DNA from 3 places in the Paenarthrobacter sp. NPDC089307 genome. Region 3 is predicted to be linked to each of the others. Evidence: riboswitches for the same ligand, from Rfam matches in the RefSeq annotation. Region 3 holds a riboswitch; each other region holds the start of a gene.
What was found. Region 3 has a riboswitch for cyclic di-AMP ahead of AB0N72_RS06935 (C40 family peptidase). Riboswitches for the same ligand answer to the same signal wherever they lie in the genome.

Region 1 (9,536 bases), on a different contig from region 3:
CAGCACATGGGCTACGGGCTCGCTGCGAGCATGACCCGTAACGGGCCGCACGCCTCCGGTCCCCTTGAATCCACTCCACGCCAGTGGGCTGTCCACACTGCCAACGGACTCCTCCTGGCAGACCACATTGTGGTGACGCGCTGCGCCCAAAGCCAACTGCGCCGGATGCTGGCCGAACTTGGAATCGCCGTGGGACAGAACCTGGCTTCTGCGATGAGGGCGGTGGGAATGCATCTCGTGGGCGTGGGCGAACTCATCACGCCCAGCCCCAAGGAAGTCCTGCGGCAGGCCAAGGCAGTGGGCCAGGCAATCTCCTCCAAGGTGGCCGTTCACGGCGGCCCCGGCATCGCCATCGCCTAACCTGCCAAACCGCGTTCAAAGCCCAAAGGCCGGTGCCTTCGAAGATCCTGTCTTCGGAGACACCGGCCTTTGCGTTGAAGCGTGAGGCTTATGCGCCAGCGCGTACGTAGGTGATGGGACCCGTTGCGGTCAACCAGCTGATCGGGTGGATGCCCGTCTGGTTGCCGTTGATGCCACCGCTGATTGCCTGGCCGTTGCCGATGTAGATGGCAACGTGGCCGGACTGGACGATCATGTCGCCGGGCTGGGGGTCGCTGACAACCTTGCCGTAGTTCAGGAACTGCATGGGTGCGAGGTCGCCCACCGGGATGCCGGCGGAACCGAGGGCCCGCTCAACCATGGCGGTGCAGTCCTGCATGATGCCGATCTGGGCGTAAGCCGAGGCAACCATGGCAGCGTTGACGCCGCCGGCAGCAGGAGCTGCAGCTACCGGAGCGGCAGCGGCCGGGGCAACAGCCGGGGCAGCAACTGCGGCCTGGGCGGCAACAGGAGCCGCAGCAGCAGCGACGGTAGCAGTCTTGGCCACGGGGGCCTCAACAACGGGGGCCGGCTTTTCGATGACCGGAGCTGCGACCGAAGCAACAGCAGGACGCTCGAAGTTGACGGTGGCCGTGGCCAGGGCGGTTACAACCTTGGTGGGAGCCTCGCTGGCGGCGGTCTCGGCGACCGTGGCGGGGCTGGAGTCGCGCTGTACCGGAGCCTCAGCTGCGTGGGCAGCTACGGAGCCGGTCAGGACGAGGCCCGAAGCTGCTGCGATAACGGCTGCCTGGCGGCCTGCGCCGGAAGCGTTGCTGGCAACTGCCTTGGAGATGGAGATGAACGGATTAGGACGTACGCTGTCCGCCTTACGACGGCCGCGAAGAATGCGTGAAGACATGAAAGAGCCTCTCCCGATGCCTGCGAGGTTAGCTGTCGGATTCGGATGGGAGTCACCCGGCCACTATCTCCCGCTGTTCAGCGGAAGCTTCGTGACTTCACCCCAAGGCACGCTCGAAAGCGGCCCAAAATGGGTTCCCCGTCTCTGCCGTAGGTTTGTCTGCGAACGGATTCCGGACTGCGGCAGAGCTAGGCAATCAGGCCGGAAGTGCCCGCTACGTGGAACAGGCACAGGTACCACCGTACGCGATGATCCCGCCGAAGTCACATTTAAGTAACGGGAACGGCCGCTTTGGCGTGTCGCAGTAACCGAACCGAGATATTCGCAGCTACGTAGAAAAGCGCTCTATTCCGCGGAACCAGGGCCGTTTTCATCTTCAGGTGCGGCAAGTTTCCTCCGTGCTGTAACAGCGAGGAAGATCACGAGGGCCACGGCCACGATTGCTATCACCACGATGCTCCACGGGAACGGCTGGGAAGCGTCTGCGGCGGGCGCGCTGCTTCCCGTTCCCGGAGGCGCGGTCCCCACGGACGGCACCGCAGCCGAAGAAGCCGAAGCTGATGGTGAGGCTGCAGCGGAGCCGCTGCCCGCCGTCGTACTTCCGGCGGTGGCCGTGAACTTGAAGGTGCCCTCGATGGGGTGCGAATCGGAGCTGACAACCCGCCAAGTAACGGTGTACTCCCCTGCCGGTGCGCCGGGTCGCAGCTTCTGGACGGCCTGGCTGTCGATGATTTCCACCGGCCCGTCTGCCCAGTTTTCGCCGCCGGACGTTACGGAGACGCCCGATCCAATGGCCAGAGGCCGGTTGTTAAATGTGATGGAGACCGACGCCGGCACTTCAGCCACGGTGGCACCGTTTGCCGGCGCTGTGGATTCGGCGACGTCGTGCGCGGACGCCGGAGCCGCGGAAAACAGCAAGGCGGAGGCGAAGGCAAGGGCGGCGACGACGGCGGCCAGAAGCGGGCGGATGGTGCGCATGGGGCGGTTTCTCCTAGTGTTGGCTTAGTTACAGACTAGGCGAATGGTCCGAAGCCCCCACATTCAACGGCATAGGATTTGAGAGCACACTCCCCCCAAAACCCGGAGACCTTCATGCTTAAACAAGGTTCTGCAGTGGACCGCTACTTCAAGATTTCCGAACGTGGTTCCACGTACTCAAGGGAAATCCGTGGCGGTTTCGCGACATTCTTCGCCATGAGCTACATCGTTGTGCTGAACCCGCTGATCCTCTCGGGCCCCGACTCCAGCGGAGCGTCCCTGGGCTTCACGGCCGTGGCAGCAACCACCGCTTTCGTTGCCGGCATCCTGACCATCCTGATGGGCGCGTGGGCCAAGCACCCCTTCGCGGTGGCCACCGGCCTGGGCGTCAATGCATTCGTCGCAGTCACCGTTGCTTCCCACCCGCAGTTGACGTGGCCGGACATGATGGGCCTGGTGGTCCTCTCCGGCGTCACGATGCTCATCCTGGTGCTGACGGGCTTCCGCACCGCGGTGTTCAAGGCCGTCCCCGAAGCGTTGAAGACCGCGATCGTGGTGGGCATCGGTTTGTTCATCGCCCTGATCGGCCTGGTCAACGCCGGGTTCGTGCGCCGCATCCCGGACGCCGCCGGCACCACCGTTCCGTTGGGCCTGGGCGTCGACGGCAAGCTCATGGGCTGGCCCACGCTGGTCTTCGCCGTTGGCCTGATCCTCACCATCGCGCTGGTGGTGCGCAAGGTCCGCGGTGCCATCCTGATCGGCATTGTGGTCTCCACCGCTCTGGCTGCGATCCTCGAGTTCACACTGCACATCGGGCCGAGCTTCGACGGAAAGAACGTCAACCCCCGCGGCTGGTCGCTGGTGGCTCCCAAGCTGTCCGAATGGGGCGCTCCTGACCTGTCCCTGATCGGCAAGGCCAACCCGTTCGGCGCGTTCGAGCACCTCGGTTTCATTGCCGCCGCCCTGCTGGCTTTCGTGATCCTCCTGAGCATCTTCTTCGACGCCATGGGCACCATGGTGGGCCTGGCCAACGAGGCCGGAACCGTGGACAAGCACGGCAACATCCCCAACGTGGACCGGGTGCTCCAGGTGGACGCCCTGGGCGCGATCGTGGGTGGCGGAGCATCGGTTTCGTCCAACCAGATCTTTGTGGAATCCGGCGCGGGCATCGGTGAAGGTGCGCGCACCGGCCTGGCCTCGATTGTCACCGGCGTCCTCTTCCTCATCGCCATGTTCTTCACGCCGCTGATCAACCTGGTGCCGTTCGAAGCCGTGGCCCCCGCCTTGGTGGTCGTGGGCTTCATGATGGTCTCCCAGGTGGGCAAGATCGACTGGCAGGACTGGGGCGTGGGAATTCCCGCGTTCCTGACCATCGCCCTGATGCCCTTCACGTACTCGATCGCCAACGGCCTTGGCGCCGGCTTCATCTCCTTCGTCCTGATCCGCACGTTCCAGGGCCGTGCCCGCGAGGTCCATCCGCTGATGTGGGCTGTGGCTGCAGCGTTCCTGCTGTTCTTCGGCATTGGAACCGTGGAGGAACTCCTCGGGGTCAAGTAGGCTCATTCCGGTATTTCAGACACTCCGGACCCGGAACTGCTGTTATTGGCAGTCCGGGTCCGGTGTGCTTTAAGCATGGAAACAAGCGCCACCACTGTAGATGTCAGCCCCATGCCTTGGACCGGCCGTTTCGATGGCGACGGCGATGAACACCGCCGCTGGTGGCAGGCAATCACCCCCTACGTGCCCGCGCCGTCCAACGGCGGTCCGCGTCCCGCCGTCGTGCTTGGCTTCTGCAGCGACGCCGGGGTGCTCCGCAACCAGGGCCGCGTTGGCGCCGCCGCGGCGCCGGCCGCCATCCGTGCCGCGCTCGGTCCGCTGGCGTACCACCTGGACCGGGACGTGTTCGACGCCGGCGACGTAGTTGTGGAGGACGACTCACTGGAGGCAGGCCAGGAGCGTGCCGGTCGCGCCATTTCGGAACTGCTCGACGCCGGCAACCTCACCGTGGTGCTCGGCGGCGGCCATGAGACTGCGTTTGCCAGCTACTTGGGCGTTGCCGGCTCCGATGCACTCCGCGGCAAGCGGCTGGGTGTGCTGAACCTTGACGCCCACTTCGACCTGAGGGATGAGCCCACGCCGAGTTCGGGCACGCCGTTCCTGCAGATGGCCCATGCGGAAGCCGCCGCCGGACGCGAACTGCGGTACGCCGTCGTCGGAATTTCGGAACCCAACAACACGCAAACACTTTTTGACACGGCTCAGCGGCTGGGCGTGAAGTACCTGCTCGATGAAGACTGCTCCGCCGAACGGGTGGAAGTGTTTGTGGCCGATTTCCTGGTTGGCATAGACGTCCTCTACCTGACCATCGACCTGGACGTGATGCCGGCTTCAGTGGCGCCCGGAGTGAGCGCACCTGCGGCCTATGGCGTGCCGCTGCCCGTGATCAGTGCCGTGTGCCGCCAGGTTGCAGCCAGCGGGAAACTGGCGCATGTGGACGTCGCCGAGCTGAACCCTGAGTACGACATTGATGCCCGCACCGCCAAGGTTGCGGCACGGTTGGTGAACACGCTCCTCGCGTAGGCTGGCGCCCCTTTCCCGACCGCCTTCCGACGCTTAGCCTGTGTGGAGGGAAGGATAGCGATGCGCGCAGCTCCTGTGCAGGACAAGTGGGCCTGGGCCTCCGGGCTGCTTGCTGTCGGCCTGGGACTGGCAGCCCACATGGTGGCTGGGGGCAGCGCTCCGGCCCTCCCTGTCCTTTTCGGCTTCGGCGCCCTTGGCTGCCTGGCCGCCCAGCTCCTGGCCCGATGGGTTCACGGCCCCTTGATCCTGCTGCTCATGTCCGGTGTGGCGCAGCAGCTGTTGCACTTTGGGTTCGCCGCTTTCGGTGGCTACTTCCCGGGCAACGGGTTGGTGGACCACCTCCATGGCGCTGGGCAGGGCATCATCGATGTTCCGGCCGCAGCGGCGTCCAGCGGGGGTTCGCCGCACATCATGCTTTACACGCACATGGCGGCAGCCATCCTGACCCTTGCGATTGCTGCCGGGGTAACAAAACTGCGCAAGAGCGCGTCTTTGGCGGCAACCAGGAGCAACACCGCGTAGCCCGGCGAAAGGCCGCGTAGTCCTGGGAAAGCTCGCGACACCAACGTTGAACCTGGCCGGCGAGGGCACCTAGTGTCGATTGCACGTGGTGTGCCCGAGAGGCCAGGGAGCTGCCTGCAAAGCAGCGTACGCGGGTTCGAATCCCGCCACCACGTCCATTGCGCCCAGCGCGCCTCGCACCGCCGGCGCCACCCCCATGCCTCCGCGAGATGACAGATAATGCGGGTATTTCGTCCAAACATTGGCGTTAAATGCCATCTCGGCGCAGAGAGACCTGGATCACGCCCTTGCCAGTCATCTTACAAATCCAAGGGCGCCACCGACTATGATTGATGGGTCGCCCTCGCATGCGGCAAGTAATAGGAGGCCCCCAAATGACCCCTGCAATGACTGCAGAACGCGAAATCCGTCTGTCCTTTTCCAGGGCCGACGAGATCCACGACGGACTCGAGCAAGCCGTGGATGCATTGATCAAGAACGCAGCGGCTGATGCCAACTGCGGCATTCTGGTGACCCGGCACGAGCCTGGCACCTACACCGTGGCGCTGGACGAATCCGTTCCCTTCGGTCAGACCCACGAAGTACTCGCTGCCTGATTGCCGCCCCTGACGGCATAACCGGCAGCGAAACAAAAACCGGGGCCCGTTCCCTTCCGCCACTACTACCTGCGGAAGGGAACGGGCCCCGGCTTTTGTTTAAGCTACGCCCGGCGAAGAGTCACGCCGTCGGACTTCATGAACAATTCCTTGCCCTCTTCGGTGACGCCCGTGCCCGAGTGCTCAAGCCACACAACGTTGCCGCTGCTGGAAACTTCCTCGATCCGGCCAGCCGCTATGACGTGGGCGTACTTGACCACTTCCACCGTGTCGCCGGCCTTCAGCGACCTCCAGTCGGAAACCGTTGCCGAGTGAGCGTTTCGCCTGGACAGGACTGCTCCGCGTGCCTTCATTGAACTTCTACCCCTTTGTGGATGTTCTCTGTTGTGTATTGAGTTGTGTGAACGGTTGACCGTCAAGCCCACGACATCTTTGGCGTGGACGTGACGTACACCATAAGTTCTACTACATTTGCCACGCCCCGGTGCCTGCGTTGCGAACAAAGACCGGGGCGTGACAAATCTGCCCATCAAATGAGCGTTTTATTCGACGTCAGGCCAAAATCCCGACGGCGGATTCGGCGGCCGCACGGACAGCACCGGAGCCAACCAAGCGGTCAGCCGCTTCGAGTTCCGGCGACAGGAACCGGTCGGTACCCGGCCCCTGGACCACTTCGCGAAGCACCTCAAGAACTGCCGTGCCGGCAGGTCCCGGGGTGAGTTCGCCGTCGGACATCTGCGTACGCATGTCAATGGCGCGGGCGCTGGTGACAAGCTCGACGGCGAGCACGCGCCGCAGGTTCTCCACGGCCTTGCGCAGCTTCCGGGCAGCGTGCCAGCCCATGGATACGTGGTCTTCCTGCATGGCGGAGCTCGGGATGGAGTCCACGGATGCCGGAACGGCCAGTCGCTTGTTGTCCGAGACCAGGCCGGCCTGCGTGTACTGGGCGATCATGAGGCCGGAGTCGACGCCGGGATCCCCCGCCAGGAACGCCGGGAGGCCGTGTGAACGGGCCGGATCCAGCATGCGGTCCGTGCGGCGCTCGGCTATGGAGCTGAGGTCCGCAACGGCGATGGCCAGGAAGTCCAGGACATAGGCCACGGGGGCGCCGTGGAAGTTGCCGTTGGACGTGACGCGGCCGTCCGGCAGGACCACCGGGTTGTCGATCGCAGCGGCCAGTTCACGGGAGGCGACCAGCGCGGCGTGATCCACGGTGTCGCGGACGGCTCCGGCAACCTGCGGGGCGCAACGCAGCGAGTAAGCGTCCTGGACCTTGGTGTCGTTGACCCGGTGGGAAGCGACGATCGGCGAGTTGGAGAGCACGCGCAGCATGTTGTCCGCGCTGGCGGCCTGACCCGGGTGCGGGCGCAACGCGGCGTGGAGTTCCGGCAGGAACACCTGATCGGTGCCGAGGAGGGCCTCCACGCTGAGCGCCGCGGTGACGTCCGCCGTCGCAAGGAGCAGACGGATGTCGGCGATGGCCATCAGCAGCATCCCGAGCATGCCTTCGGTGCCGTTGACGAGGGCCAGGCCCTCCTTTTCAGCCAGCGTGACGGGCTCGATGCCGTGCTGCGCGAGCAGCTCAGCGACCGTCTGCTTACCGGGTACGCCATAGAGCTCGCCGTCGGGTCCCGTGGCTTCGCCTTCACCCATCAGGACCAAAGCGCAGTGTGACAGGGGCGCGAGGTCGCCCGAGCAGCCCAGGGAGCCGAACTCGCGGACCAACGGGGTGATGCCGGCGTTGAGGACGTCCACCATGGTCTGCAGAACCACCGGACGGACACCCGTGCGGCCGGATGCGAGGGTCTTGGCGCGGAGGAACATGATTCCACGGATGACTTCGCGCTCGACGGCCGGACCCATGCCTGCAGCGTGGCTGCGGATGAGCGACTTCTGCAGCTGCGTGCGGAGGTCGTTGGGGATGTGGCGGTTGGCCAGCGCGCCGAAGCCCGTGGAAATGCCGTAGGCAGGGACGTCGCTGGTGGCCAGGCTGTCGATGTGGGCGCGGACCTTGGCAACGTTGTCCAAGGCTTCCTGGGAAATGGTCACCTTCGCGTCATGGCGTGCGACGGCGACGACGTCTTCCGGGGTTACGCCACTGGAGCCGAGCGTGACGGTGAGTTGTTCGTTCGTTGTAAGAGTCACTTTTGTTGCCTACTTGCTTTCGTTCATGGGGATGCGGACGCCGCGTTCTTTGGCTACTTCGATGGCGCGTTCGTAGCCCGCGTCGGCGTGGCGGATGACGCCCATGCCGGGGTCGTTGGTCAGCAACGCGGTCAGCTTCGCCGCGGCCAGCTCCGTGCCATCAGCCACGGAGACCTGGCCGGTGTGGATCGACCGGCCAATCCCGACACCGCCACCGTGGTGGATGGAAACCCAGGTGGCGCCGGAGGACGCGGCGGTGAGGGCGTTCAGCAGCGGCCAGTCAGCAATCGCGTCCGAACCGTCCTTCATCGACTCAGTCTCCCGGTACGGCGACGCCACCGAACCCGAATCCAGGTGGTCACGGCCGATCACGATCGGGGCCTTGACCTTGCCCTCGGCCACGAGCTTGTTGAACAGCAGCCCGGCCTTGTGGCGTTCGCCGTACCCAAGCCAGCAAATCCGGGCCGGCAGGCCCTCGAACTCCACCCGCTCAGCCGCAGCATCAAGCCACTTGTGCAGGTGCTTGTTCTCCGGGAACAACTCCTTGATCGCCTCATCCGTCACACGGATGTCTTCCGGATCACCCGAGAGCGCCACCCACCGGAACGGGCCAAGACCCTCACAGAACAACGGACGAATATACGCCGGGACGAACCCGGGGAACTCAAACGCCCGGTCGTAACCGCCCTTGCGGGCCTCATCCCGGATGGAGTTGCCGTAATCGAACACCTCAGCCCCGGCGTCCTGGAACTCCACCATCGCCTGGACGTGGCGGGCCATGGACGCCTGCGCTTTCTTGGTGAACCCTTCCGGATCCGCCGCAGCCTCGGTGTGCCACTCTTCCACCGTGATGCCCTCGGGCAGGTAAGACAACGGATCATGCGCGGAGGTCTGGTCCGTGACCACATCAATGGTCAACTCCCCGGCCTTGTGACGGGCCAGCAGCTCCGGGAACACCTCCGCGGCGTTACCCACATACCCCACGGACCAGCCACGACGCTCAGCCTTCGCGGCCTGGACCTTCGCGATCGCCGTATCCAAATCCGTTTCCACCTCGTCCAGGTACCGCTTGCCCACACGGCGGCGCAGACGGGTCTCATCCACATCAACAATCAGGCACGCGCCGTCGTTCAGCGTCACCGCCAACGGCTGCGCACCACCCATGCCACCGCACCCACCGGTCAGGGTCAGCGTCCCCGCCAACGGGCCCTCGGACTCGGTCCCGCCCGCCACCCGGCCCTCTTCAGCGAGCTTCCGCCCCACCGCAGCGAACGTCTCATACGTTCCCTGCAGGATGCCCTGGGTGCCGATGTAAATCCACGACCCCGCAGTCATCTGCCCGTACATGGTCAGGCCCTCGGCCTCGAGGCGGCGGAACTCCGGCCACGTTGCCCAGTCCCCCACCAGGTTCGAGTTAGCCAACAACACCCGCGGCGCCCACTCATTGGTGCGGAACACGCCAACAGGCTTGCCCGACT
Region 2 (9,536 bases), on a different contig from region 3:
ACATATGCTGTCCAATCGCAGGCGGAGCCCGGCTCAATTTTTTCCCTCGCAATCTGCTAAAAGCGGCACGAACTACCTACGACGACGTCCCTGAACCCTGGCTGGAAGACGAACCCTGGCTGGAGGTTGTGGTGGTCAGGCGGATTGAGGTTGCCGTGTAGGAATCGCCTGCCTTCGTGGCCGTGACACGGATAGTCGCCCCTGCCTTTACGTCGGCCAAAGTCAGGGTGCCGGTGTTGCCGCCCCGCTGACGGACGCCTTGCGCCACGGTGGTGTCGTTGTTGAGGGCATAGGTCCGGGTGAAGCCGTCCTCGCTCTTGACCGTCAAGGACGTCGAAGAAACGTCGCTGACCGTGCCGAGTTGATCTGCCATGGTCACGTATTCCTCGTTCCGGAGCACCACATATTCGGAATGGATGGCAGCGTTGAGCCCGCCAGCCATGCCAAAGCCATCAGGGGCCATGCCGCCCATCTGGCCGGGCCCCATCTGGCCTGTTCCGCCTTGTCCTGCTCCTCCCCCAGGAATGTTTTGGCCCTGCTGGGCACCGAACCCACCGGCACCGCCTTGGCCCGGTGCTGTGTTCGCCGCACTGGCAGAGCTCGCGCTACCCATGGCATAAAAGCCACCCGCCGTTCCGGCTGCAACCACCACCGCGATCCCTGCGACCATCAGCGTGCGCTTGGTTCCCCGGCGGTTGCCTGCGCCTGTCTTCAGCGCGGATGTATTGCTGGTTCCCCATCCTTGAGTGCCCGACGACGGCGCGCCCCACCCTTCGGTGCTCGACATCGGCGCACCCCACCCCGCGGCCGGCTGGCTCGTTGCTGACAGGTGGGCAGGCGTTGCCTGACCGGGCGAAACCGGCGCGGCCGCGGCCCCGCCGTCGAGCTTTGCAGGTTGGTTCGCACCGGCCAGGCTGTTGCGGCCCTGGTTTGCGTCGTCGGGGTGCGCGGGCTGGTTTTGCTGAATCATGGTGTTCTCCAGGTGTTTGGTTGTCCTTGTACGCACCAGAGTTGAACCCGTTGCTGTGCGGAGGCTGTGCTGCGGAAATGGTCGGCCTGTGACATAGGAACTGCGGCGACCTCGGAGCTGCGGCGACCTGGGAGCTGCGGCCCGGCGTCGAGGGCCTTGTGCCTTCAGCACCCACTTTGCCGACGCCAAACCCGCAAAGTAACCCAAAAAGGGGTGCTCCCAAGGCCCAGCAGCTCCAAAGAGGGCGGGAAGGCACGCACGCGGGACTCCTACCTCGCTAGTGTTGACTTCACAGCGTCCTCACAGGACCGGCAAAGCGTCGGCAAACCAGCAGAACGGAGAGTTGTCCCATGGCCTCCCCGCACTCCATGACGAACAACCTTCCCCAGCTCTCCCACCCGGACGGCTCCCCCATCCGCGCCCTGGTGGTGGATGACGAACCCAGCCTTGCCGAACTCATGAGCATGGGCCTCCGGATGGCGGGGTGGTCGGTGGCTGTCGCCGGGGAGGGTCCCGCAGCCGTGAAGCTCGCAAAAGAGTTCCGCCCTGATGTCCTGGTACTCGATGTCATGCTGCCGGGATTCGACGGCGTGGAGGTCCTGAACCGCATCCGCGCCTTCGCCCCCAAAGTTCCAGCACTTTTCCTCACTGCCAAGGACGCCGTGCAGGACCGCATTGTTGGCCTGGCTGCCGGCGGCGACGATTACGTCACCAAACCCTTCAGCATGGAGGAGGTACTCCTCCGCCTCCACCGGCTGGTGCAGCGCTCCGGCGTGGCCGCCATGGACACCGCCGAACTGGTGGTGGGTGACCTGACCCTGAACGTGGACACCCGGGAAGTGACAAGGGCTGGAGAGGACATCACCCTCACCGCCACCCAGTTCGAACTCCTGCGCTACCTCATGGAAAACCCCAAACGAGTAGTCAGCAAGGCCCAGATCCTGGACCGCGTGTGGGACTACGACTTCGGCGGACAAGCCAACATCGTGGAGCTGTACATCTCCTACCTCCGCAAGAAGATCGAGTCCAACCACCCACCTATGATCCACACCGTCCGCGGTGCCGGATACGTCATCAAACCTGCGGACTAAGCGTTGAGTTCCCTCTCAGGGGTCGCCCGGACTACGCAGCGGAGTTGGTTGAACCCTTCCACGTGGCACTTGCGTACCCGCCTGGTACTGGTGGCGATGGCGCTGCTTGTGGCAATTTGCGGTGCCGTGGGCGTCATCAGCTACGCCTCGATGGACATGGTGTTCAACCGGCAACTGGACAAGCAGCTGGAGCAGGCGTCCAGCCGCGCGATTGACTTCGGCAGGCCGCCGTCGAGCTTTCCGAATTCGCCGTCCGGGAGGCCGGATCCGCTGGAGGCCCGTGGCCAGGCTGCCGGCACCCTGAACGCGCGAATCGTCGGATCCACTGTGCGTAGCTCGGGCCTGATCGATGCCCAGGGCAACCGGGTTTCCTTGTCAGGCGCCGACGAACGGGTTCTGCTCTCGCTCCCCCGGGACAGCCGCGCCGTTGACCGCTCCTTGTCCAACGGTGATTACCGCCTGGTGGCAGTGGAGACCTCCGGCGAGGTGATCGTGACCGGCCTTCCCTTGGCGGACAAGCAGGCCGCAGAGGCGTCGCTGGTCTGGACCATGGTGCTGGTTTCCCTTGGTGGCCTGGTGGTGATCGGCCTGGTGGGCACCGTGATCATCCGGCGGACGATGCGGCCTTTGGAGCAGCTCTCGGAGGTGGCGACCAAGGTTTCGCGCTTGCCTCTCGACGCCGGTGAGGTGGCGCTTGCGGTACGGGTACCGCCGTCGGCCTCCCATCCGGGAACTGAAGTGGGCAGCGTGGGTTACGCCCTGAACCAAATGCTGAACAACGTATCCAGTGCGCTGGAAGCCCGGCAGGAAAGCGAAACCAAAGTGCGGCAATTTGTGGCCGATGCCTCGCACGAACTGCGGACGCCACTGACTGCCATCCGCGGTTACACCGAGCTGCTGCGGATGACCGAGACCTTCACGGACGATGGCAGGAAGTCCCTTGCGCGGGTCCAAAGCCAGTCCGAACGGATGACAACGCTGGTGGAAGACCTCTTGCTGCTGGCACGGCTTGATGAAGGCCAGCCCGTGAAAGTCACGGACGTGGACCTGACACAGCTTGTGATAGAGACCGTGAGCGATGAGAAAGTCATGGCGCCGGACCATATCTGGCAACTGAGGCTGCCCGACGAACCCGTGACCGTCCGCGGTGATGCGACGCAACTGCACCAGGTGTTGGCCAACCTGCTGTCGAATGCCAGGAAGCACACGGATGCCGGCACCACGGTGGTCACCGGCGTCATGCTCTCAGCCGACGGCAGCGCAGTAGTGACCGTAACCGACAACGGCCCCGGCATTCCTGAGGATTTCCAAGGCCGGATTTTCTCCCGCTTTGCCCGGGCCGATGCCGCCCGATCAGGGTCCGAAGGCACCTCCGGCCTGGGCCTGTCGATCGTGGAATCGATCGTGGAAGCCCATGGCGGTAGCGTCGAAGTGACCTCCCGTCCCGGGCGCACGGAATTTGCCGTTCGCCTCCCCGCCGCCAACAGCGAACGAACGTAACGAATCCAGCAAGGCGACTCACCGGCGCCGTGATCTCTGTTACCTAAATGTGACTTCTGCGGAAACCTCCTGTACCGTCGAAAGGGTGGGTCGCCCCAAATGGCCCACATCCGGGATGCGCCGAGCTCTGCCACTTCCCGGAGTCCGTTCTTACTCCGAGGCAGAGACGGGGGACCCAGAGTCTCCGGGCCCAGGCATTTGCCGGCCCTAGGGGTGAAGCCGCAGCGTGACGCGCGGCCGGATGACCTCATCCGAACCCGACAGCTAACTCCGCAGGCGCTGAGAGGTAATCACACATGTCTGAATTTAACGATCAGACGCGCCATTCCGCGCGTCACCGCGACCAGAACGAAGCCCCGCTCACCAAGTCGCAGACCGTCCTCAAGAAGGCCGCCCGTGAGGGCAAGTCCGGCCACCGCATGTCCGTTGTGGCTGGCGTTATCGCCGCCGCGTTGGGCGTTGCTTCACTCGGAACCGCCGCGAACGCTGCCCTGACGCTTCCTGAAGCCAGCCGCGTGGCTGAGGCCCGGACCGCGGCCGAGGCCAGCAACAACAAGGCAGCCGAGGAGGCCGCAGCCGCCAAGAAGGCTGCCGACGAAAAGGCTGCAGCTGCCAAGGCCGCTGCGGACAAAGCCGCTGCCGACAAGGCTGCCGCCGACAAAGCCGCCGCCGACAAGGCAGCTGCTGACCAGGCCGCTGCCGCGCAGGCAGCAGCCGAGAAGGCCGCCGCTGACCAGGCCGCCGCAGAAAAAGCTGCCGCTGACGCCGCCGCCAAGCAAGCAGCCGACGCCGCTGCTGCCGCCGCAGAGGCCGCGGCCGCCGCAGCTGCCCCCAAGGCTGTGGATGACCCCGCAGCAGCCAAGGCCTACGCCGCCAGCATTCTTGGCAGCTACGGCTGGAGCGCCTCTGAGATGACGGCGCTGAACACGCTCTGGGAGAAGGAATCCGGTTGGCGGACCACTGCCACCAACGCTTCCAGCGGCGCCTACGGTATTGTCCAGTCGCTTCCGGCCGGCAAGATGGCCTCTGCCGGTGCTGACTGGCAGACCAACTACCAGACCCAGATCAAGTGGGGCCTGAACTACATCAAGGAACGCTACGGATCCCCGTCAGCTGCCCTGGCCTTCCACTTGGCCAACAACTGGTACTAAGCCAGAAAACTTGATCGCCGCCCCGGTTACCGCCGTTCGCACCAGTTCCAACCGGTGCGGGCAGCGGAGACCGGGGCGGCTTTCGCATATCCCGGCACAACCTCACGGCCCCATACAGTTACACAGTCATGTCACAGCTTCCGCCTAAAGCCCTCACAATCGGCGGCACCACTCTGGATCCATGACGCTCATAGATCCCGCCCCCAGTGCGCTGCCGAACCCCGCCCATGCGGGGCACCCCGCCGCTCCTGCCCTGCCCGTTCGGCAGCCGCGGCGCTCTCCCGTTGACACCCGGACCACGGTTCCTGTCCTGGACGTCACCATCCCCGTCCACAACGAGGAAAGGGACCTTGAGGAATGCCTGCGCCGCCTGCACGTCCACCTCACGGAGACATTTCCACATACTTTCCGCATCACCGTGGCAGACAACGCCAGCACGGACAGCACGCTTAGGATCGCCGAGCGCATGGCCCGCGAACTGCCCCAACTCACCGTCAAGCGATTCGAAGAGAAGGGCCGGGGCAACGCCCTCCGTCAAGTCTGGCTGGCATCGCCATCTCCGGTCCTGGCGTACATGGATGTGGATCTGTCCACTGACCTCGCCGCTCTGGCACCGCTCCTGGCGCCCCTGATCTCCGGCCACTCAGACCTGGCAATCGGCACCCGGCTGGCCCGCACGTCCCGCGTAGTCCGCGGACCCAAGCGCGAGTTCGTCTCCCGGAGCTACAACGTCCTGCTGCACACCGTGATGGGGGCACGTTTCTCCGACGCCCAGTGCGGTTTCAAAGCCATCCGCGCGGACGTGGCACACCGGCTGCTGCCGCACACCCTGGACAACGCCTGGTTCTTCGACACCGAACTCCTGGTGGTGGCCGAGCGCTGCGGCCTTCGAGTCCACGAGGTCCCGGTGGACTGGACGGACGATCCCAACTCAAGCGTCGACGTCGTACGAACCGCCCTGGCCGACCTCCGCGGCATGACGCGCCTGACGCGCGACCTCGTGACGGGCCGCATCCCGGTCCCCGAACTCCGGGCAGCGTTGGCCCGCGGTCCCCTGCCTGCGTCCTCGCGCACCTCCGAGTCGACGCCACGCAGCAGCCTTTTCGGGCAGCTGGTCCGCTTCGGATTCATCGGCGCCGCCTCCACCGTGGCCTACCTGCTGATCTTCCTGTCCTGCCGCGGCTTCATGGACCCGCAGCTGGCGAATTTCGTGGCGCTGATCATCACCGCGATTGCCAACACCGCCGCCAATCGCCGCTTCACGTTCGGCATCCACGGCGGGAACGCTGCCCGGCACCACTTTGAGGGATTGATCGTGTTCGGCATCGGCCTGGCGCTCACCTCCGGTGCGCTCGCCCTGGTGCACGGAACCACGACGCCGGACCGCTGGCTTGAGGTGGCCACCGTAGTCGGCGCCAACCTCGTGGCGACCGCGGCAAGGTTCCTGCTCTTCCGGTTATGGGTCTTCCGAAAGCCGGCACAAGCAACTACGCCCGCTGCCATGAGGACCGACGAGGACAACGAGGTGGCAGCGAAATGATCACCGCACTTCAGCCAAGCAATACGGCCGCAAGCAACCACCCCGCGACCCCAAGCAACAGGCAAACGCGAATCCAACGGATCGTGTTCGGCTGCCAGGCGCGCTGGGTCCGCCCGTCCGCCGCCGGACTCTTGGTGGCCACAGCCATCCTTTATCTCTGGAATCTTGCTGCCACCGGCTACGGCAACTCCTTCTATGCCGCCGCCATCCAAGCAGGCACCAAGGACTGGACTGCACTCCTCTTCGGCTCCCTCGACCCCGGCAACGCCATCACCGTGGACAAACCACCGGCGTCCCTCTGGATTCCCGCACTCTCCGGCAGGATATTCGGCTTCTCCCCCACCAGCATGTTGGTCCCGCAGGCACTCATGGGGGTTGCCGCCGTCGGACTCTTGTATTTGTCGGTAAAGCGCGTATCGGGAGCCGCAGCTGGTCTTATGGCCGGGGCGGCGCTGGCCCTGACGCCCGTGGCCGCGCTGATGTTCCGCTTCAACAACCCCGACGCAATGCTCACCCTCTGCCTGGTTCTGGCTGCCTACCTGACCACCCGTGCGATTGAGAAGGCAGGCTGGAAATGGCTGGCAGCCGCAGGCGCTGTGATTGGCCTGGCGTTCCTTTCCAAGATGCTCCAGGGTTTCCTGGTTGTGCCCGGGCTCGCGCTCGCCTATCTCTGGGCTGCCCCGACAACCCTCCGCAACAGGATCCTCCACCTTCTTGCTGCGGGTGCGGGGATCATTGTGGTCGCCGGAACGTACATTGCGCTCTTCCAACTAACCCCTGCCTCGGCCCGGCCGTACATGGCTGGCTCTGAGGGCAACAGCTTCCTCGAACTCACGTTCGGCTACAACGGCCTGGGACGCATCACCGGTTCGGGCGAAGGCGGAGCAGGTGGCCTGCCGGGTGGTGCCGGGGGCATCGGAGGCGATGGTGCCGGCTTCGGTGGCGGGGGCTTTGGCGGCGGCGGTGGCTTTGGCGGCGCGGCCGGGTTGGGCCGGATGTTCGGCACGAGCTTCGGCGGTGAAATCTCCTGGCTGCTGCCGGCGGCAATAATCCTGCTCATCGCTGGACTGTGGTTTACCGGCCGCGAAGCCAGGACCTCCCGAAGCCGCGCAGCACTGCTGATGTGGGGCGGCTGGCTGGTTGTTACGGCTGGAATCTTCAGCTTCATGAGCGGCATCGTCCATCCGTACTACGCCGTTGCGCTGGCACCAGCCATCGCAGCGCTCGTGGGCATCGGCTGCGTTGAGCTGTGGCGTGGCCGGGCATCGTGGGCGCCCCGGATAGTCCTGGCCATAATGGTTCTTGGCAGCGCCCTCTGGTCCGCCGCCTTGCTGGGACGGGACGCGGCGTGGCTACCCTGGTTGAGGATCACCGTGGTGGTCCTTGGCGTGCTCGCTGCAATCGCCCTGCTGCTCCGGGTGGACCAGCTTGGCGCTTCAACGCTCAAGGGCACCCTGCGGCGTTTGCCGGCGGCCGCCGTCGTCGTTGTTTCGCTGCTCGCCGGCGGTTTGGGGACCGGCGCTTGGACGATCGCCACCGCCGCGACTCCCCACTCTGGCTCCATCCCGACGTCGGGACCTGCCGGAGCGGCGGGCGGCGGCTTTGGTGCCCGTGCAGGAACGGACGGCAGGACGCGCGAGGCGGGAGACGCGCAAAGTGGCACACTAAATGGGCTTGGCGGAGCAGCGGACTTCGGCGGCCCTGGCGGCGGAATCACCAGCACGGAACTGACGGCATTGTTGAAGTCGACCACCACAAAATGGTCCGCAATCGTCTCCGGGGCAACGCAGGCTGCTGACCTGGAACTCGCGACGAACACCAGCGTGATCGCACTCGGAGGATGGAACGGCGGCGACCCGTACCCCACCCTGGCGCAATTCCAGGAGATGGTGGACAACGGCCAAATCAGCTACTTCATAGCCGGAGGTGGCATGGGTGGCGGCGGCCGGGGCGGCAACTCCGAGGTCGCAGCCTGGGTAGCTGCGAACTACGAGGCCCAAACCGTGGGCAGCACCACCGTCTACAAGCTGGTGAATTGACCATGACCACGTACTTCCAACCTCGTACGGGCGTTCCGGCAGAGGTCCGGGCGGGTGACGCGGCCAGCGCAGGGGCCAAGACCCCGGCGAACGGACCTGCCAGGATCCATGAACAGCTCCAACACCGCCTCGAACTCGGGATTGTCATGGCGGGAACCGCGGCCCTATACCTCTGGGGACTCGCGGCCTCCGGCTGGGCCAACGCGTTCTACTCCGCCGCTGCCCAGGCTGGTTCACAGGATTGGACTGCGTGGTTCTTCGGTTCCTCCGACGCCGCCAACTCCATCACCGTGGACAAACCACCCGCGGCTTTGTGGATCACGGGCCTGTCAGTGCGCTTGTTCGGGCTGAGTTCCTGGAGCATCCTGGTCCCGCAAGCCCTCATGGGGGTGGCGACCGCCTGGCTCCTCTACCTTGCCGTCCGCCGTGCGGCCCTGCCAGCGACCGGCAACGCACATTTGGCCCACCGGGCAGGCCTGATCGCCGCTGTCACCTTGGCGCTCACACCCGCGGCCACCCTCATGTTCCGCTTCAACAACCCGGATGCCCTCCTGGTCCTCCTGATGACCGCAGCGGGATATGCCGTGGTCCGTTCCATTCAAGACCAGAAGCTGCGGTGGCTGGTGTTCGCGGGCGTGTTCCTCGGCTTCGGTTTCCTGGCCAAGCAACTCCAGGTCCTCCTGGTTCTGCCCGGGTTCGTGCTCGCCTACCTCCTCTCGGCGCACCCCAAGCCGGGCCGCCGGTTACTCCATCTGCTGGCCGCCGGTGGCGCGATGGTGGCGTCGGCTGGGTGGTGGATTGCCGCCGTCGAGCTTGTGCCTGGAAACCTGCGGCCGTATATCGGTGGTTCGCAAAACAACTCAATCCTTGAACTGACGTTCGGCTACAACGGCCTGGGCAGGCTCAACGGCGACGAGACCGGGAGCGTCGGAGGTGGCGGAAACGGTTGGGGTACTCCTGGCTTGTTCCGCATGTTCGGCTCGGAATTCGGCGGCCAGATTGCCTGGTTGATCCCATCGGCGTTGATCTTGGGCGGTGCGCTCCTCTGGCTCGGCCGGCTCGCTCCGCGCACGGACGCGGTCCGGGCCTCCGTTGTGGTGTGGGGTTCATGGTTGCTGGTCACGGGTTTGGTGTTCAGCTATATGCAGGGCATCATCCACCCTTACTATTCGGTGGCACTCGCACCGGGAATTGCCGGATTGGTGGGGCTGGGCGGTGCGCTGTTGTGGCAGCGACGTTCCCGTC
Region 3 (9,536 bases):
GTAGTTCCTTGGAGAGATGGCTTTGATGATGCTGCCATCGGCGCGCCAGGCAGTTCCTTCGCACTGGAATCCCGGAACGTCGCTGTTGAAGCCGAGGTCCACGATGATCTCCACGGCAGTGGCATCCGACATGCCCCAGTCCTGCGGAACCTCGCCCTGCAGCCGCAACCACTTGGTGCTCCAGGCCTTTCCCCACGCCGCGCCCTGTTCCTGCGGGGTGAAGAGCTGGCGCATCGCTTCAGCCGCCGGGACGGGCTCCCCCGGAGCATCCCAGCTGCTGAGTTGAAGCGGTATCGCCCTGCCGTAAATGGCCGGAAGAATGCGGTCGCGAACGAATCGGTCGAGACGCTGTTCAGTGATCCGGCGGTCGTCGTGCAATTATTTCCCCTTTGGGCGTTGACTGGGTGGCAAGGCTGATGACCGGACCCAGCGTACTGGGCGGGCACGGCGTTTAGTGCTTGTCGCCGCGGTTCCAATCGATGGATAAAATCTACGGCGTCCGCGGCCAATAGCCAAGTGACCTGACGATATCCACAGCCGCCTGCCTCAGCCGGGCAGCTCTGCGATCCTTTCGCGGCCGGCGTACACATTGAGGCTCGAACCGCGGCTGAAGCCAACAAGCGTGATGCCGGATTCGGCAGCCAGCTCGGCGGCGAGGCTGGACGGTGCGCTTACAGCTGCCAGGACGGGGATCCCCGCCATGGCAGCCTTCTGCACCAGTTCAAAAGAGGCCCGCCCTGAAACCTGCAGCACTGTGCCCCGCAAAGGCAGCTTGCCGGCCCGGAGGGCCCAGCCCACCACCTTGTCCACCGCGTTATGGCGGCCGACGTCTTCCCGGAGGCACAGCAACTCGGTGGTGCCGTCGTCGTGGATCCTGAAAAGTCCGGCAGCGTGGACGCCGCCTGTCTTGTCGAACACGGCCTGCGCCTCGCGAAGCCGGTCCGGCAGGGCGGCGAGCGCCCCGACGGGAATGGTGACATCGTCCTCCACGGGGCTGTGGTGCGACGACTTGCGAACGGCCTCGATGGAGTCAGTACCGCAGATGCCGCAGGAGCTGGAGGTGTACACGTTCCTGCCTGTATCTGGGCGTTTCACGTCCGGGCGGAGTTGCGCATCCACCACGTTGAAGGTCTGCACTCCGTTCTCGTCCTCGCCTGAGCAGAAGCGCTCGGAAATCAGCTGTGAAGGCTCCCACACGATCCCTTCCGAGACCAGGAAGCCGGCCACCAGGTCAAAGTCGTCTCCCGGCGTCCGCATGGTCACGGAGAACGACATGTCCCCGAGCCGGATCTCCAAGGGCTCCTCAACGGCAAGGACGTCTTCCTTTAACCGGACAGGATGCTCCAAGGCCTGCGGTGAACCGTCCAGGACAAACTTGTGCACCTTGCGGCGCTGCGTCACGCGTCCCACATCAGGATCCGTTCTCCTCATGGTTAACAAAGCGCACAGTCATGGCCTTGTAGCCGGGGGTGTTTGATTCGCGCGCCACAAGCTCGCGGTGTACCAGGGCATTGGCTTCGGGGAAGTACGCCGCAGCGCAGCCCTTGGCTGTTGGATACCCGATGAGCCGGAACCTGTTGGCCCGCCGCTCCGTCCCGGCGAACGTGGAAATGACATCCACAAGGTCGCGGTCCTTGAACCCGAGTTCCGTGAGGTCCTCGGGGTGGACGAGGATCACCCGCCGTCCATCCGAGACCCCTCGGTACCGGTCATCCAGCCCATAGAAGGTGGTGTTGTACTGGTCATGGCTTCGCACGGTTTGCAGGATCAGGTGGCCGTCGGGAGCTTCGAGGTACTCCAGCGGCCGCACGGAGAACCTGCCCTTGCCGATGTCCGTGGCGAAGGTGCGGCTGTCACGGGGAGGATTGGGCAGCACAAACCCGTTCTTGGTGCGGACGCGGGCATTGAAGTCCTCAAAGCCGGGGATGACACGGGAAATATGGTCCCGGATCACGTCATAGTCCTCTGCCATGGCCCGCCAGTCCACGCTGTGGTTGTCACCCAACGTTGCCTGGGCCATCCGCGCCACAATGACCGGCTCACTGAGCAGGTGCTCGGAGACCGGTTCCAGCCGTCCTTGCGTCTTGTGGATAACGGACATGGAGTCTTCCACCGATAGGAACTGTTTTCCCTTGGGGTGCTTGTCGTCCGTGTCGGTCCGGCCCAGCGTGGGAAGTATCAGCGAGGTCTTGCCGTGCACAATATGGGCGCGGTTGGGTTTGGTGGAAATGTGGACCGTCAACCCGGCCTTCTTCAGGCCCTCCTCCAGCGCTGCAGTGTCCGAACCTGCGGCGGCGAAGTTCCCGCCCATGGAAACGAATACGTCCACCTCGCCCTTCTCCAGGGCGTGCTGGGTCTCCACGGAGTCGTAGCCATGGTCCCGGGGCATGCGGAAGCCGAATTCCTTGTCCAGTGCGGCCAGGAAGGACTCCTTGGGCTTCTCCCAGATGCCCATGGTGCGGTCGCCCTGCACGTTGGAGTGGCCACGGACCGGACAGGCGCCTGCGCCGCGCTTGCCGAAGTTGCCCTGCAGCAGGAGCAGGTTGATGATCTCCCGCAGGGTGTCCACCGAGTGCGGCTGCTGCGTCAGTCCGAGGGCCCAGCAGATGATCGTAGCCTTCGAGGCAGCCATCATTGCCGCCACCTTGGTGATGTCCGCACGCGAGAGGCCGGTGGCACGTTCCGTTTGGTCCCAGTCCAGCACCGAGCGTGCTTCCTTGTATGCGGCGAACCCTTCGGTCTGCTGCTCAATAAAGGAATGGTCGACGACGGTACCCGGGTTACGCTTCTCTTCCTCCAGGAGCAGGTGGCCAAGGGCCTGGAACAGCGCCAGGTCGCCACCGACCTTGATCTGCAGGAACTCGTCCGCGATGGTGGTTCCGCCGCCGATCACGCCGTTGAGCGACTGGGGGTCCTTGAAGTTCAGGAGCCCTGCCTCGGGCAAGGGGTTCACTGCCACCACTTTGCCGCCGTTGTTCTTGCAGTCGCGCAGGGCGGACAGCATCCTCGGGTGGTTGGTTCCCGGGTTCTGGCCTACCACCAGTACCAGCTCAGAGTGGTGGATGTCCTCCAAGGACACTGTTCCCTTGCCGATTCCGATGGTGGGGTTCAGCGCGCTTCCGGAGGACTCGTGGCACATGTTGGAGCAGTCCGGCAGGTTGTTGGTGCCCAGGCTGCGTGCGAACAGCTGGTACATGAACGCGGTCTCGTTGGCCGTCCTGCCGGAAGTGTAGAACACGCACTTATCAGGCGTAGTGGCGTTGATGTGCTCGCCGATCAGGGCGAATGCCTCGGTCCAGCTGATCGGGGAATAGTGCGTGTCCCCCGGCCTGATGACCACGGGCTCGGAGATACGGCCTTGGCTGCCCAGCCAGTATTCGGTCTTGTTCTCGAGCTCTGCGATCGAATGCCCGGCCCAGAACTCCGCGCCAACAGTCCGGGTAGTGCTTTCCTCGGCGATCGCCTTGGCACCGTTCTCGCAGAACTCCGCGGGGCTCCGCCTGCCGGTAATGGATTCGGGCCACGCGCAGCCCGGGCAGTCGAAGCCATCGTGCTGGTTGACCCGCAACATGGATCGGACCGTGCGGGTTACGCCGGCTTGGGCGTACCCGCGTTCGAGGGCGACAGTGACGGCTTTGACGCCGGCTGCGGCTCGTTTGGGCGGGTGGATCTGCAGGTCATCTTCATTGATGTCCTGTTCGGGGGCATGCCTGTTCATGAGTCCATCATTGCATCTTGCAGGGGCCTGCTGCCGTTGCAGCCAGCCTGCCTCAGGCGTCCAGCCCACTCCAATCCACGGGACCTGCGGGCGCCTTGCGCTGGGTCCGGGCTGGCGCTTTCCGCGGCTTGTCCCCGGCCGGCTTCGGCACGGGCAGCGGCTTTCCCCACGGCAACGCGAAGGCAGCCACCGGCTCACCCAACTGGACCCCGTGCGGAGGTACCACCATCACTCCGTCAGCACCAGCCAGTCCGCGCATCATGCCCGGCCCCGTGTGCTGGGCCGGCGACGCCAGGCCGTACACCACCTTGAAGGGCATCAGCCGTGTCCGCCCCGGATCGGCGTCGATGGTGGTGCCGCAGGGAACTTCGTTTGTTGCTTCCAGTCGCCCGTGGCCCAGCGCTGCCAGCAACGGTCCACCCACAGTGAACAAAGCCATCATCGCGGCCAAGGGGTTGCCGGGCAGCCCCACCACGAAACGCCCATCCGGCAACTCGGCAAGGACAGCCGGATGCCCAGGCCGCATGGCAATGCCATCAATCAGCAGGCGGCCCCCAAGTTCGGCCACAGCCCTCCTGAAATGGTCCGTACCGGACCGCCCCGTTCCACCAGTAGTAATGACGACGTCGGCAGGCGGCTCCGCTTCTGCCTCCGGTTCCCCCGGTGCCGGCTCCGTGTCCTGGAGCGCTCCCATCCATTCCTCGTAGTTGTCGCCGACCCGGAGTTGTTCCCCTGCAATACCGCCCAGGAGTTCCACCACCGCGCCCAGTTGCGGCCCAAAGGTGTCCCTGACCTGTCCCGGCTGCGGTATCCCCCGCTCCACTACCTCCGAACCGGTCAAGAGGAACCGGACCAAAGGTTTCCCAAGGACGTCCAGATGGTCCAGGCCGGCGAGAGCCGCGAGGGCGATGTGTGCAGGGTTCAGCAGGGTCCCCGCCTTGAGCAGGACGTCACCTTCGGCGGCCTCTTCGGCAGCTTTACGGATGTGCTGGCCGTTACGGGGCTCCCCCGGCTTGGCGGCGCCGCCCAGCGCGAGAACCGGCAGGCCGTCGTCGTCCGTCGTGATGACACCGCTTTCGCTGCGCAAAACCGCCTTGGTACCAGGAGGAACCAGGCCGCCGGTGACAATCGGGCACGCCTGGTGGGGTGCCAGCCTCAGGCCAGGCTCACTGAGGATCCATGGGCCGCTTCCATTTATTGCCCAGCCGTCCATGGCGGAGGAGGCGTAGTGGGGCATGTCCTGTATCGCCAACGCATCCGAAGCCAATGTGCGGCCAAGCGCTGCCTTCAGCGGAACCGGGCCCGGCGGTATGGGAGTGGCGGCATCGAACGCTCGCTGCCGGGCCTCCTGCCATGTGTGCGCCGCGTGGTGGCCCTCGCCGGGGGCCTCCGTCATTCGGCGTCAGTCCCGGATTCCGAGTACTCCTTGGCTATTTTCCTTGCCAGTTCCAGGGCAGCGTTCATTGAGGCGTCATCGCTGGCCTGGCCAATACCGCGGGCCATTCCGGCGGCATACCCGGCAATGAAGGTAGTCAGCGGCGCGGCGGGTCGGACCACCGAATGCGCGGCCACTCCTGCCACAGCAAGTACCTCGTTGATGTCCACATCCACGCCCTCAAGCTCAAACGCCTGCAGCAGCGTGCGGCACCAATCCTCGAGCGTCTCTTCCTGGCTCTTCACGTCCGCCTCCAACTTGTAGTCAATACCCAGGGCCGCGGCGTCTTCCCACGTATCCACATCGTCCGTAGAGCCTGCGGGGACGTCAACCTCCAGCAGGTTCAGCCTAGCAAGCAGCTTGAACACTGAAGAGTTCGTTAACGCTGAACCTTGCGACACGCCGGAGCCCCGCGAAGCCAACTCCACTTCCCGTTCCAAGGCGACGGTGCTGTAAACCCCCAGCAAGGGTTGTTTGCGGCCATCGGCAGACACCGCCATGACCCCTTCCACCGCGGACCCTTCCATGGCGGGATGCACCGCGAGTGCCTCCCACAAGCGGCTGACTCCCTCCGAGGCCTTGGGCATATCGCAAGCCAGAACCAGCGTCCAATCGCACCTCGATCCGGCGGCTTTGAGGGCGGCCAAGCCGGCCTCGATTGCCGCGGCTGGCCCTGCGAAGGCTGGCTCCTCACGCGCCATCAGGACTGCGTCGGGCAGTGCATCACCGTAAACGTCCGGACCCACCACAACCACAGCTTCCGCACCACGTGCCGCCTGCAGTGCACGCGAAAGGAGGGTGCCGCCGTCGTACTCCAATGTCGGCTTGGGCACGCCACCGAGGCGGGTGGCCCTGCCACCCGCCAATATCACGGCGTTGAACTCCATCCGCCCAGAGTACCCGGACGGGCGGAGGTCAATGGAAATCGATCAGGCAGCGGATTCCGGCAACAGGAACGGGTCCCAGTCCGGCGCAGGTTTCTCGAGTTCTTTGATCTGCCACATGGTCCCCTGGGGCACACCGGGTTTGAAACGGAGCTTCCAGCCCATTTCGGCCAATGTATGGTCGCTCTTGGCGTTGTTGCATTTCAAGCACGCCGCAACCAGGTTTTCCCAGGAATCCGCGCCGCCCCTGGATTTGGGGTGGACGTGGTCTATGGTGTGGGCTGTTTTCCCGCAATAGGCGCAACGGTGTCCGTCGCGGCGAAGAACCCCGCGGCGGCTCACGGCAGTGATCCTGTTGTACTTGGGACGGATGTAGCGGTTGAGGAGGATCACGGAGGGGCGTCCGAGAATCTCCTGTGGCCCGACGACAGGCTCGTCGCCTTCGGCCACTACGCTAGCTTTCCCAGTGAGCACAAGGACCAGCGCCCGGCGGAAGGTAATAACCGCCAGCGGTTCATATCCAGCATTCAGAACGAGTGTGCGCATGCACGTACCTCTTCACGGCCGCACCCGTCAGGGGCACGAGGGCCGGCTGCCCTCTGCATGTACGGGCTGTGGATCGACAACACAAGAGTAAGCACTTATATGCCGTATCAACGAATTTATTTGTCGTTTCGCTCACAGTGTCCGCAAAAGTTCACACCTGGTTAAAGCAGAACACCCCGCCGGCCTGGGCCTGCGGGGTGTTCCTGGGAGCTAATGGCTAGCCGTTGACGCGGATGAATACCGGTCCGGAGCCGACGTTGACGCTGAACAGTGCCGTGGTGGATCCGTTCCATCCACCGTGGACTGCCATGCCGTTGCCAACGTATACAGCAATGTGGGCCTGTCCGGCCAAACCGCCGTTGGCGTAGTAAGCGAGGTCGCCGGGCTGTGCTTCAGCTGCACTGACGGTGCGGCCCAGGGAGAGGTAACCGGCCGGCCAGTCGTGGAAGTGGATGCCGACGGCTGCCAGGGAGTTGGTCACCAGCATGGTGCAGTCCTGCGTCACGCCGAGCTGGGCGTAGGCGGCAGCGGCAATGGCTGCGCCGAGTCCGCTGGAAGCAGCCGGAGCGGCAGGCGCCGGGGTGGCGGCGCTTACTGCCACATTGGCATTGGTGGCCGGAGCCGTGGTGGTCTTGGAGGCCTTGGCCTCAACCTTTGCCGGAGCTTCTTCAACCACGGGTGCCGGAGCTTCCACCGTGGTGACAACGGGGCGCTCGTAAGAGATGGCAACCGTGGAATCAGCGGCGATGGTGGCCTGGGCAACCGACTGGACATCCAGGGCGGTCGTCGACGTCGATTCGCGGTCCACGTTGGATTCAGCAGCATTGGCGGCGATACCGCTTGTCAGCACCAAACCTGATGCGGCGGCGATGACTGCTGCCTGACGGCCGACGCCACCGGCGTTAGCGGTGACAGCCTTTGCGATGACGGCAAGCGAGCTGGTCTTGGGGGCCTCAGCGCGGTGCCGTGCAACTTTGTTTGCACTGGTCATTGTTTTTCTCTTTCGTATCCGGAGGCAGTTGGGGTACCCACGGGTAGTGGGTCAGCTGGCAGGGGTAGGCCAGCGGGCCCCGAATCGGGTTGTTTTAGCGGAGGGTGAAGAACGAAGACGTGCCGGTGGAAGCCACGGAGTGCAGCAGGGTTCCCTGGCTGGGGTTCAAGGCGCTGATCATCATGCCGTTGCCAACGTAGATGCCAACGTGCGCACCGCCGTTCTGCATGACCAGGTCACCAGGCTGGGGGGTGCTGGTGGGCTTCATCGCCGTCCAGGCATTGACGCGGGGGATGCTGATGCCGGCCTGGGCGTAGACCCACTGGGTGAAACCGGAGCAGTCCCAGCCGTTGGGAGTGGTGCCGCCCCAAACGTAGGGCGAACCGATTCCGGTGTAGGCGATGGCAGCAAGCCCGGAGGCTGCAGCGCTTGAGGCGGATTCCTTGGCTTCGGAGGACTGGGCCGTGAGCGCGGTGGCGTCGTCAGCAGCACGCTCGGTGACTTGGGCCGCACGCTGGACGATCTTGGGGGCTTCCTGGGTGGCCACGGTCGGGCTCTCGAAGGAAACGGTGGCTGTCGGCTCTGCGGTGACCACTGCGGTTGCGGCCAGCTGCTGGGTGCTGGAGACCTCCGACGTGGAAACATCGGTGTCAGCGGCGTGGGCCGGCAATCCGACAGTGAGGACGAGGCCCGAGGCTGCTGCCAGCACGGCGGCCTGGCGGCCTACGGTACCGGCGTTCGAAGAAACAGCTTTCGAAAGAGTGTTCAACGGGTTCGTACGAACCGTTTCAGCGCGGTGGCGCGCAGGGGTAGTGCGTGATGACACGTAGGTAGCCTCTCCCAATGCCTGCGAGGTGAGCTGTCGGATTCGGATGGGAGTCATCCGGCCGCGCTGCTTCACGGGAAACTTTGCGACTTAACCCCAAGGCCTTCAGATGAAGACCAGAAGTGGTTCCCCCGCCCCTGCCAGACGATTTTTGCGAACGGAACTCGAGTGGTGGCAGAGCTAGGCAATCCACTCAAGTGCACCGGCCCCCTAAAAAGCCGATGCGCTCTGAAGGTTATAACAATTGAAAGCGAATGTCACATTCAGGTCACGAGGCCCGTCATCAATGCGAGAGGGCACCATCACGTGGCTTAGAGCCAGCCCATGGGGTCAACGACCTCGCCGTTGACCTGGACCTCAAAGTGCAGGTGGCAACCCGTGGACGCGCCAGTGGTGCCACTCAGGGCTACGGTGTCGCCGCGGTTGACCGTCTGGCCTACCTGGACGTTGAAGGACGACAGGTGGTTGTACGTGGTCTCGAGGCCATTGCCGTGGTCCACGACCACGCGGTTGCCTCCGCCGTACTCGTGCCACCCGGCGAAAGTCACTTTGCCGGCTGCGGCCGCGTGGACGGCGGTACCGCACTGGGCAACGAAGTCCTGGCCGCGGTGGAAGTCACCGGTGCCGCCAGTGAGTGGGCTGACGCGGTAGCCGAAAGGAGACGCGGTCACCAGGGAGTCGAGGGGGCTGCCCAGGGTGCCGGCGGAAGAATCGCGCTGGATGCTGCCTGCAGACTGGGCGCTGAGCAGTTGCTTCAGCTTTCCGTCGGGGTCCGCTGCGGTAGCGACGGCTGCACGGCTGAAGTCGATTTTGGCTGATGCTGCCGCGGAGACCTCGGGCTGGCTGCCTACGGCGCCCGCAACGGAGAGGGCAGACTCGGTCTGGCCCGATTCCGATGTGGCCATGACCGGGCTGGTGGCGGGCAGTCCGACAGTCAGGGCAAGGCCGGTGGCGGCAAGCGCCACTCCGGCTTTCTGCCCGACGCCACTTGCTGCGGCGAAGTCGGCAACCTGGCGCAACGGGCTCTTACGGCGGCGCACCTGGCGTTCGGTGTCGCGGGGCCGGATCTCCGATACGACGCGGGCTGGCCGCAGCTCAGTAGCGGGGCCGGACGCGCGGCGGCGGCCCCTGACGTT

Region 1: linked by a shared signal. The riboswitch ahead of AB0N72_RS14925 (NlpC/P60 family protein) and the one ahead of AB0N72_RS06935 (C40 family peptidase) in region 3 are both predicted to bind cyclic di-AMP.
Region 2: linked by a shared signal. The riboswitch ahead of AB0N72_RS13275 (hypothetical protein) and the one ahead of AB0N72_RS06935 (C40 family peptidase) in region 3 are both predicted to bind cyclic di-AMP.

What each region holds. Positions count from the first base shown of each region.
Region 1 is NZ_JBFBHE010000005.1:438,093-447,628, forward strand. It holds gene AB0N72_RS14920 (FAD-binding protein) at 1-360, shown strand, start outside; gene AB0N72_RS14925 (NlpC/P60 family protein) at 449-1,237, opposite strand; cyclic di-AMP (ydaO/yuaA leader) riboswitch at 1,241-1,432, opposite strand; gene AB0N72_RS14930 (copper resistance CopC family protein) at 1,583-2,215, opposite strand; gene AB0N72_RS14935 (NCS2 family permease) at 2,330-3,772, shown strand; gene hutG (formimidoylglutamase) at 3,848-4,795, shown strand; gene AB0N72_RS14945 (hypothetical protein) at 4,856-5,317, shown strand; tRNA gene AB0N72_RS14950 (tRNA-Cys) at 5,402-5,475, shown strand; gene AB0N72_RS14955 (hypothetical protein) at 5,692-5,913, shown strand; gene AB0N72_RS14960 (hypothetical protein) at 6,018-6,266, opposite strand; gene hutH (histidine ammonia-lyase) at 6,466-8,058, opposite strand; gene AB0N72_RS14970 (urocanate hydratase) at 8,068-9,536, opposite strand, start outside.
Region 2 is NZ_JBFBHE010000005.1:88,398-97,933, forward strand. It holds gene AB0N72_RS13260 (hypothetical protein) at 77-970, opposite strand; gene AB0N72_RS13265 (response regulator transcription factor) at 1,321-2,061, shown strand; gene AB0N72_RS13270 (HAMP domain-containing sensor histidine kinase) at 2,065-3,561, shown strand; cyclic di-AMP (ydaO/yuaA leader) riboswitch at 3,670-3,854, shown strand; gene AB0N72_RS13275 (hypothetical protein) at 3,858-4,712, shown strand; gene AB0N72_RS13280 (glycosyltransferase) at 4,894-6,252, shown strand; gene AB0N72_RS13285 (glycosyltransferase family 39 protein) at 6,249-8,291, shown strand; gene AB0N72_RS13290 (glycosyltransferase family 39 protein) at 8,294-9,536, shown strand, end outside.
Region 3 is NZ_JBFBHE010000002.1:658,869-668,404, forward strand. It holds gene AB0N72_RS06900 (glycoside hydrolase family 38 C-terminal domain-containing protein) at 1-378, opposite strand, end outside; gene fdhD (formate dehydrogenase accessory sulfurtransferase FdhD) at 547-1,410, opposite strand; gene AB0N72_RS06910 (FdhF/YdeP family oxidoreductase) at 1,412-3,718, opposite strand; gene AB0N72_RS06915 (molybdopterin molybdotransferase MoeA) at 3,771-5,114, opposite strand; gene AB0N72_RS06920 (NTP transferase domain-containing protein) at 5,111-6,040, opposite strand; gene AB0N72_RS06925 (HNH endonuclease) at 6,083-6,583, opposite strand; gene AB0N72_RS06930 (NlpC/P60 family protein) at 6,801-7,574, opposite strand; gene AB0N72_RS06935 (C40 family peptidase) at 7,669-8,400, opposite strand; cyclic di-AMP (ydaO/yuaA leader) riboswitch at 8,405-8,573, opposite strand; gene AB0N72_RS06940 (M23 family metallopeptidase) at 8,712-9,536, opposite strand, start outside.